2 regions of the Shigella sp. SIG3 genome follow, and region 2 is predicted to be linked to the other one. Evidence: predicted binding sites of a transcription regulator. Region 2 holds the regulator's gene; the other holds the start of a gene.

Region 1 (4,427 bases), on a different contig from region 2:
GAAAAACGACTTTTACAGAGCGGCGAAGATTATATTGCGATGCTTGAGGAAGCTCTTGCGGGTTACGGACGTTATCTGGATCTGCTGCAAGCGCGTGCCGAGCCGGATTTAATCATTCAGGCGTTCAATGAGTACCAGCTTTTGTGCGCCCTGCGGGAAGGGCCGTTTGGCGTGGCTGGACTGAATGAGCGAATTGAGCAGTTTATGCAACAGAAGCGCAAAATTCATCGTCATCCGCACTCTCGTTGGTACGAAGGCCGACCGGTGATGATTGCCCGTAATGACAGCGCGCTTGGGTTGTTTAATGGCGATATCGGTATTGCGCTGGATCGCGGGCAGGGGACGCGCGTCTGGTTTGCGATGCCGGACGGCAATATTAAGTCTGTGCAACCGAGTCGCTTGCCAGAGCACGAAACTACGTGGGCGATGACGGTACATAAATCGCAGGGATCGGAGTTCGACCATGCGGCGTTGATTTTACCGAGCCAACGCACGCCGGTAGTAACGCGAGAGCTGGTATACACCGCGGTGACCCGCGCGCGTCGTCGTCTGTCGCTGTATGCCGATGAGCGTATATTAAGTGCGGCAATCGCCACTCGTACTGAGCGGCGCAGTGGTCTGGCGGCGTTGTTTAGTTCGCGGGAATAAACGTAATTGCCGGATGCGACGCACGAGTGTTACGCCTGCCGCATCCGGTGATTTTCATCGCTTACCCTAAATCCGCCATCAACACTTTGGATTTACGCTGGTAGTTGTACAACTGCTTTTTGCTCTCGGGCAGTAAATCAATATCCACCGGGGTAAATCCACGTTCCTGGAACCAGTGAATACTGCGCGTGGTCAGCACAAACAATTTGCTTAAGCCGCTCTGCTTCGCCTGAGCGGCAATGCGTTCCAGCAGAACCTCGCCCCGTGATGAACTGCGGTAATCCGGGTGAACTGCCACACAGGCCATTTCCCCAATCTTCTCTTCCGGGAACGGATAGAGCGCGGCGCAGGCAATAGTCGTGTTATCGCGCTGAATAATGGTGAATTTGTCGATTTCCATCTCCAGCTGCTCGCGAGAACGGCGCACCAGAATACCTTGCTGCTCCAGCGGGCGAATCAACTCCAGAATACCGCCAATATCGTTGATTGTTGCGCGACGAATCTGCTCGGCGCTTTCCATCACAATCTGCGTACCGATACCGTCGCGTGAGAACAACTCTTGCAACAGCGCGCCATCTTCCTGATAACTGATTAAATGACAGCGGCGCACGCCGCTGCGGCAGGCTTTCACTGCGCCACGCAAAAAGCGCACCGTACCGGAGTTGTAATCGCCTTTCTCTTCCTGGGCTTCTACCCGTGCTTGCGCTTCGTTAGGGAAAAGTTCGGAGACAATATCACCGTCGTCATTAGTAACGCCCTGGGAAGAGCAAAAACCAATCATCTTTTCAGCTTTCAGTTTGATGGCTAGTTGAGTGGCAATCTCTTCAGAGGTCAGATTAAAGCTCTCGCCAGTGACTGAAACAGCGACCGGCCCCATTAGCACTATTGCACCGCTTTCCAGTTGACGATGGATCGCGTCTTCATCAATCCGCCGGATACGCCCGCTATGGCAGTAATCCACGCCGTCATCGACGCCCAGCGGCTGGGCAATAATAAAATTGCCACTAACGACGTTGATATGCGCGCCCTGCAGCGGCGTGTTATTGAGACTCATTGACAGGCGAGCAGTAATATCCAGTTGCAATGTTCCCGCAGCCTGCTTCACCAGTTCCAGTGTTTTGGCGTCGGTCACACGTATATTCTTGTGATACAGCGGTTCGTGGTGATGCGCAGCCAGATTTGCGTCGATCTGCGGACGTGCGCCATAGACCACCACCAGACGGATGCCGAGGCTGTGCAACAACCCGATATCATTAACGATACTGGAGAAATTCTCATGCTCAATGGCTTCACCGCCGAGCATGATGACAAACGTTTTTCCCCGGTGGGTATTGATATAGGGAACCGAATGGCGGAATCCCTCGACCAGCTCGGTTTTACGTTCCTTTACCACGGCACACCCCTTTGCATGATTATTTGAAATTATTGTATTTTTATTCTGTTTTTTCGCAGGGTGCAAGTGTAAATTTTATGCGAGAGCGACTTTTTTATCAGTAATGCCGTGAATATAAAAAGAATGTTTACCGTTTATTAGATGACAGATTATGCGTCTTTCGCTAAAGTTTCCGGTCAAATTAGTCGTTTACTTGTTACACAGCTTAGATTTCTTTTGCTCGGGAGAGGCATGTCAGGATCCAACACTGCAATCAGCCGTCGTCGTTTACTGCAAGGCGCGGGCGCTATGTGGCTATTGAGCGTAAGTCAGGTCAGCCTGGCTGCGGTTAGCCAGGTCGTGGCGGTGCGCGTCTGGCCTGCGTCCAGCTACACCCGCGTGACGGTAGAATCAAATCGTCAGCTGAAATATAAGCAGTTCGCGTTGAGTAACCCTGAACGCGTGGTGGTGGATATCGAAGATGTAAACCTGAACTCGGTACTCAAGGGGATGGCGGCACAAATTCGTGCAGACGACCCGTTCATCAAGTCGGCGCGCGTCGGGCAATTTGACCCGCAAACCGTACGCATGGTTTTTGAATTAAAGCAAAACGTAAAACCGCAGCTGTTTGCCCTTGCGCCGGTCGCCGGGTTTAAAGAGCGTCTGGTGATGGACCTCTATCCGGCCAATGCACAGGATATGCAGGACCCGCTGCTGGCGCTGCTGGAGGATTACAACAAAGGCGACCTCGAAAAGCAGGTGCCGCCAGCGCAAAGTGGTCCACAACCGGGTAAAGCAGGGCGCGATCGTCCGATTGTCATTATGCTTGACCCTGGCCACGGTGGCGAAGATTCCGGTGCGGTGGGGAAATACAAAACGCGCGAAAAAGATGTGGTATTGCAAATAGCTCGCCGTTTGCGCTCTCTGATCGAGAAAGAGGGCAATATGAAGGTGTACATGACGCGCAATGAAGACATCTTCATTCCGTTGCAAGTGCGCGTAGCAAAAGCCCAGAAACAGCGTGCTGACCTGTTTGTCTCTATCCATGCCGACGCCTTTACCAGTCGTCAGCCGAGCGGTTCCTCGGTGTTTGCGCTCTCAACCAAAGGCGCAACCAGTACTGCGGCAAAATATCTGGCACAAACCCAGAACGCCTCGGACTTGATTGGTGGCGTGAGCAAAAGCGGTGACCGCTATGTCGACCACACCATGTTCGATATGGTGCAGTCGCTGACTATTGCTGACAGCCTTAAGTTTGGTAAAGCGGTACTGAATAAGCTCGGAAAAATCAACAAGCTGCATAAAAATCAAGTTGAACAGGCCGGGTTTGCCGTACTAAAGGCACCAGATATTCCCTCCATTCTGGTCGAAACGGCGTTTATCAGTAACGTTGAGGAAGAGCGTAAACTGAAAACGGCGACTTTCCAGCAGGAAGTTGCGGAGTCTATTCTTGCGGGGATTAAAGCGTATTTTGCCGATGGGGCAACGCTGGCGAGAAGGGGATGATAAAAAGGCGCTGAATGGCGCTTTTTTTATGGGAGATCAGAAACAAAAAAACACCCGTTAGGGTGTTCAATAATTGGTTGCGGGGGCCGGATTTGAACCGACGACCTTCGGGTTATGAGCCCGACGAGCTACCAGGCTGCTCCACCCCGCGTCACCGTACTGCTTTTACTTCATCAAATTTGATTGGTTGCGGGGGCCGGATTTGAACCGACGACCTTCGGGTTATGAGCCCGACGAGCTACCAGGCTGCTCCACCCCGCGTCCGTGGATGCGCACTATACTCCGCTCGCGTTTTCATGCAACCTTTTTTTTACCCCGATCACGGATTTAGCATGATTTTGAACAAAAACAAACCACTAAAGCTTATTTTTTGTGCGAAATTTGCGTCAGGGAGAGGCTGCTCATTTCATTAAACGCGGCGGTTTGTTATCTTCGTTGCGCCTTATTTTTTAACCTGAAGAAGAGAACAATGAAAGGACGTTGGGTAAAGTACCTTCTTATGGGCACGGTTGTGGCAATGCTTGCCGCCTGCTCTTCCAAACCAACCGATCGCGGACAGCAATATAAAGACGGGAAATTTACCCAGCCTTTCTCTCTGGTGAACCAGCCAGATGCCGTTGGCGCGCCGATTAACGCCGGTGATTTTGCCGAGCAAATTAACCATATCCGTAATTCGTCACCGCGTCTGTATGGCAACCAGAGTAATGTTTATAACGCGGTGCAAGAGTGGCTGCGCGCAGGCGGTGATACCCGCAATATGCGCCAGTTCGGCATTGATGCCTGGCAGATGGAAGGTGCCGACAACTATGGTAACGTGCAGTTTACAGGCTATTACACGCCGGTAATTCAGGCGCGCCATACCCGCCAGGGCGAGTTCCAGTATCCTATTTACCGTATGCCG
Region 2 (4,427 bases):
GCCGCGCCAGCGGTGGTTAACGTTTACAACCGTGGTTTGAACACCAACTCTCACAACCAGCTTGAGATCCGCACCCTGGGATCCGGTGTAATCATGGATCAACGCGGTTATATCATCACCAATAAACACGTCATCAACGACGCCGATCAGATCATCGTCGCCTTACAGGATGGACGTGTATTTGAAGCATTGCTGGTGGGATCTGACTCTCTAACCGATCTGGCGGTACTTAAAATTAATGCCACTGGCGGTTTACCTACCATTCCAATTAATGCACGTCGCGTACCGCACATTGGCGACGTAGTACTGGCGATCGGTAACCCGTACAACCTCGGGCAGACCATTACCCAAGGGATTATTAGTGCCACGGGTCGAATCGGTCTGAACCCGACCGGGCGGCAAAACTTCCTACAAACCGATGCTTCCATTAACCACGGTAACTCTGGCGGCGCGCTGGTGAACTCGCTGGGAGAACTGATGGGCATTAACACGCTGTCGTTTGATAAGAGTAACGATGGCGAAACGCCGGAAGGTATCGGCTTTGCGATTCCTTTCCAGTTAGCAACCAAAATTATGGATAAGCTGATCCGCGATGGTCGCGTGATCCGCGGCTACATTGGTATCGGCGGACGCGAGATCGCACCACTGCACGCGCAGAGCGGTGGTATAGATCAACTGCAAGGGATCGTGGTTAATGAAGTGTCACCTGACGGCCCAGCGGCGAATGCGGGTATTCAGGTCAACGATCTGATTATTTCGGTGGATAACAAACCGGCCATCTCTGCTCTGGAGACGATGGATCAGGTGGCGGAAATTCGCCCTGGTTCGGTGATCCCGGTTGTAGTGATGCGTGATGATAAGCAGTTAACGCTGCAGGTCACCATTCAGGAATATCCGGCAACCAATTAAGTCGAGTGCTCAAAACAAAAACCGGAGTCTGTGCTCCGGTTTTTTATTATTCGCTAATCAATTACTTATTAACGAACTCTTCGCCCAGGGCGATATCTTTCTTGAGCGTATCCAGCATACCTTCCAGCGCGTTCTGTTCAAATGCGCTCAGGGTACCGATAGATTTACGCTCTTCCACGCCGTTTTTACCCAGCAGCAGCGGTTGAGAGAAGAAACGGGCGTACTGACCGTCGCCTTCAACGTAGGCACATTCGACAACGCCTTGTTCGCCCTGCAGTGCACGAACCAGAGACAGACCAAAACGTGCAGCTGCCTGGCCCATAGACAGGGTTGCAGACCCGCCACCGGCTTTCGCTTCAACCACCTCAGTACCCGCGTTCTGGATACGTTTGGTCAGATCAGCCACTTCCTGCTCGGTAAAACTAACGCCAGGAACCTGTGACAGCAGCGGCAGAATGGTAACACCAGAGTGACCGCCAATAACCGGCACTTCAACTTCGCCTGGCTGTTTGCCTTTCAGTTCCGCAACAAAGGTGTTGGAACGAATGATATCCAGCGTGGTAACGCCGAACAGTTTGTTTTTGTCATAAACACCGGCTTTTTTCAGCACTTCAGCAGCAATTGCAACTGTGGTGTTAACCGGGTTAGTGATAATACCAATGCACGCTTTCGGGCAGTTTTTCGCAACTTGCTGTACCAGGTTTTTCACGATGCCGGCGTTAACGTTAAACAGGTCGGAACGATCCATACCCGGTTTACGCGCTACGCCTGCAGAGATAAGAACGACATCTGCGCCTTCCAGCGCCGGAGTCGCATCTTCACCAGAAAAACCTTTGATTTTCACAGCAGTAGGGATATGGCTCAGATCGACGGCCACACCGGGAGTCACTGGAGCGATATCATACAGAGAGAGTTCTGAACCTGAAGGCAGTTGGGTTTTTAACAGTAGTGCAAGCGCCTGGCCAATACCGCCAGCAGCGCCGAGGACTGCGACTTTCATCCTAAACTCCTTATTATATTGATAAACTAAGATATGTTGCTCCGCTGCCGCGACCTTAATCCACAAAATTGCCGTTTACAATGACCACATCTCAAGAATGTGTAGTCACGCAAGTTTAGCGTTTATGCATTTAATTGCCGTAATCAGGAACCTAACTTACGTAATTAACAGTCGCTTATGCATTAGCGCAACATTCCAACAGGTGGTGACAATATACCCTACCGTTCAGCCAAAACAACATCAATTTGATAACAATTAATTTACTTTTAAACAGAATTTGCATGCCGTGACGCAGGCATGTTTCTCAATAACGAAATTTGATAAAATCCCGCTCTTTCATAACATTATTTCAGCCTTCTTCAGGGCTGACTGTTTGCATAAAAATTCATCTGTATGCACAATAATGTTGTATCAACCACCATATCGGGTGACTTATGCGAAGCTCGGCTAAGCAAGAAGAACTAGTTAAAGCATTTAAAGCATTACTTAAAGAAGAGAAATTTAGCTCCCAGGGCGAAATCGTCGCCGCGTTGCAGGAGCAAGGCTTTGACAATATTAATCAGTCTAAAGTCTCGCGGATGTTGACCAAGTTTGGTGCTGTACGTACACGCAATGCCAAAATGGAAATGGTTTACTGCCTGCCAGCTGAACTGGGTGTACCAACCACCTCCAGTCCATTGAAGAATCTGGTGCTGGATATCGACTACAACGATGCAGTTGTCGTGATTCATACCAGCCCTGGCGCGGCGCAGTTAATTGCTCGCCTGCTGGACTCACTGGGCAAAGCAGAAGGTATTCTGGGCACCATCGCTGGCGATGACACCATCTTTACCACCCCTGCTAACGGTTTCACCGTCAAAGACCTGTACGAAGCGATTTTAGAGCTGTTCGACCAGGAGCTTTAATCTCTGCCCCGTCGCTTCTGGCGGCGGGGAAAATGTTGCTTATCCCTCTCATTCCCCTTCTTTCTCCTGCGATACATTTAACGAATAGTGCGTTTTACCGCGACACATCATTCACAAAATGAATACATACGGTAAAAAAAGCACATTATGCAAAATTCATTATCTAATTGAAAATACTATAATTAATAATAAATAACCGTGTTTTTTATACTTTTTTGTTATTAAAATTCACATTTTTAACACTTAGTATCAACTGAAACAGTTAGCGTGGTATTAATTAGTTCAATAATTAGTGTATGCTTGATTTTGTGATATGGGTCACGAAACAAAGGCCCAGCTAAAAGATTATGTCGAGGTAAAAATCATGAAAATCAAAACCACTGTAGCTGCATTAAGCGTACTTTCTGTTCTCTCTTTCGGTGCATTCGCTGCCGACTCCATTGATGCTGCACAAGCACAAAATCGTGAAGCAATCGGGACCGTATCCGTAAGTGGTGTGGCGTCTTCGCCAATGGATATACGTGAAATGCTGAACAAAAAAGCGGAAGAGAAAGGCGCAACGGCCTACCAGATTACTGAAGCTCGTAGCGGTGACACCTGGCACGCTACGGCTGAACTGTACAAATAAACCCTCATCGTTTTGTCCGACGATATTGCCCCCGGTTCGGGGGCTTTTTTTTGCGCTAATGACGAACATTAAAACGCAAATGCCCTTCCAGCTCTTCCTCTGCCTCATCAAACAGCAATATTAACGCGCCAAAACGGCGACGCGTTTTCTCTCCCAGATGAACAAATTCAATCTCAAGTGGTAGCGGCAGGACATCGTTCATTAACACATCCCATAGTGAGTCAAGATCGCGTACCTTATCTTTAGCCAGACCAAGGGTTTGGCTAAAGTCACGATAAAAATCCTCCTGACTCTCAATCTCATTAAAATCAAAGGCATAAATATTCATCTGTTGCCACCGTCACGTTTCGCGGCGAGTTCTGCCGTGCATCGCTAAGTATAGCCATGAAAAAACCGACGCTTTTGGCGTCGGTTTTGACTTAACTATCGGTCAACGCATGTTGATACTTATGGAGCATCCCCGCCAGCCGATGAACCGGTTCCGTCACCTGCGGTGGCGCTTGCCAGATGCGTAGCTTTTCCTGGTAGATTTCCAGTTCTTCCAGCAACTGGCCAAAGTACCGACGACGTTTATCATCGCTACGGGCAGATATCACATGGTCTGCTGTGCGGCGCATTTGTCGGTGAAACGCCGATAAATCCTCGTTAACCGGGATCGGCGCATCACGCAGGCGCTGGTGCGCGATAATCATCGTCAGCGCCAGGCGAAATTTCGGCAAATCCCCTGGGAACTTATTCATCAGCAAAAACAGCTGCTGATAAAGTGCCGGGAGGTGGTTCTCTTTACGACGTGCCACATTGGTAGTCATCGCGGAAACAGCGGCAGAAACAAACTGATTAAGCAGTACACGTCCAGTCCTGTCGCGCGATTTATCCCGCACCAGCAAAATAACGGTGAACGCGAGCACACAGCCGACGATTTGCCCTAATGCGCTGTCGAGAAACTGACTGAAATGGAAAGTCATCGGGTTATCCAGCACGATAA

Evidence for each region. The regulator ArgR, encoded in region 2, controls arginine synthesis, uptake and breakdown. The targets are predictions, from matches to a motif close to ANTGAATAAAAATACANT.
Region 1: a site for ArgR is predicted at 2,073-2,090, ahead of argA (amino-acid N-acetyltransferase). Genes of this name have one in related genera too.

The regions. Positions count from the first base shown of each region.
Region 1 is NZ_JBQZXE010000024.1:20,163-24,589, forward strand. Features, by position in the region: gene recD (exodeoxyribonuclease V subunit alpha) at 1-648, shown strand, start outside; gene argA (amino-acid N-acetyltransferase) at 710-2,041, opposite strand; gene amiC (N-acetylmuramoyl-L-alanine amidase AmiC) at 2,273-3,526, shown strand; tRNA gene ACUU1I_RS07110 (tRNA-Met) at 3,601-3,677, opposite strand; tRNA gene ACUU1I_RS07115 (tRNA-Met) at 3,711-3,787, opposite strand; gene mltA (murein transglycosylase A) at 3,996-4,427, shown strand, end outside.
Region 2 is NZ_JBQZXE010000022.1:25,731-30,157, reverse strand. Features, by position in the region: gene degS (outer membrane-stress sensor serine endopeptidase DegS) at 1-909, shown strand, start outside; gene mdh (malate dehydrogenase) at 971-1,909, opposite strand; gene argR (transcriptional regulator ArgR) at 2,344-2,814, shown strand; gene yhcN (peroxide/acid stress response protein YhcN) at 3,179-3,442, shown strand; gene ACUU1I_RS06770 (barstar family protein) at 3,498-3,770, opposite strand; gene aaeB (p-hydroxybenzoic acid efflux pump subunit AaeB) at 3,862-4,427, opposite strand, start outside.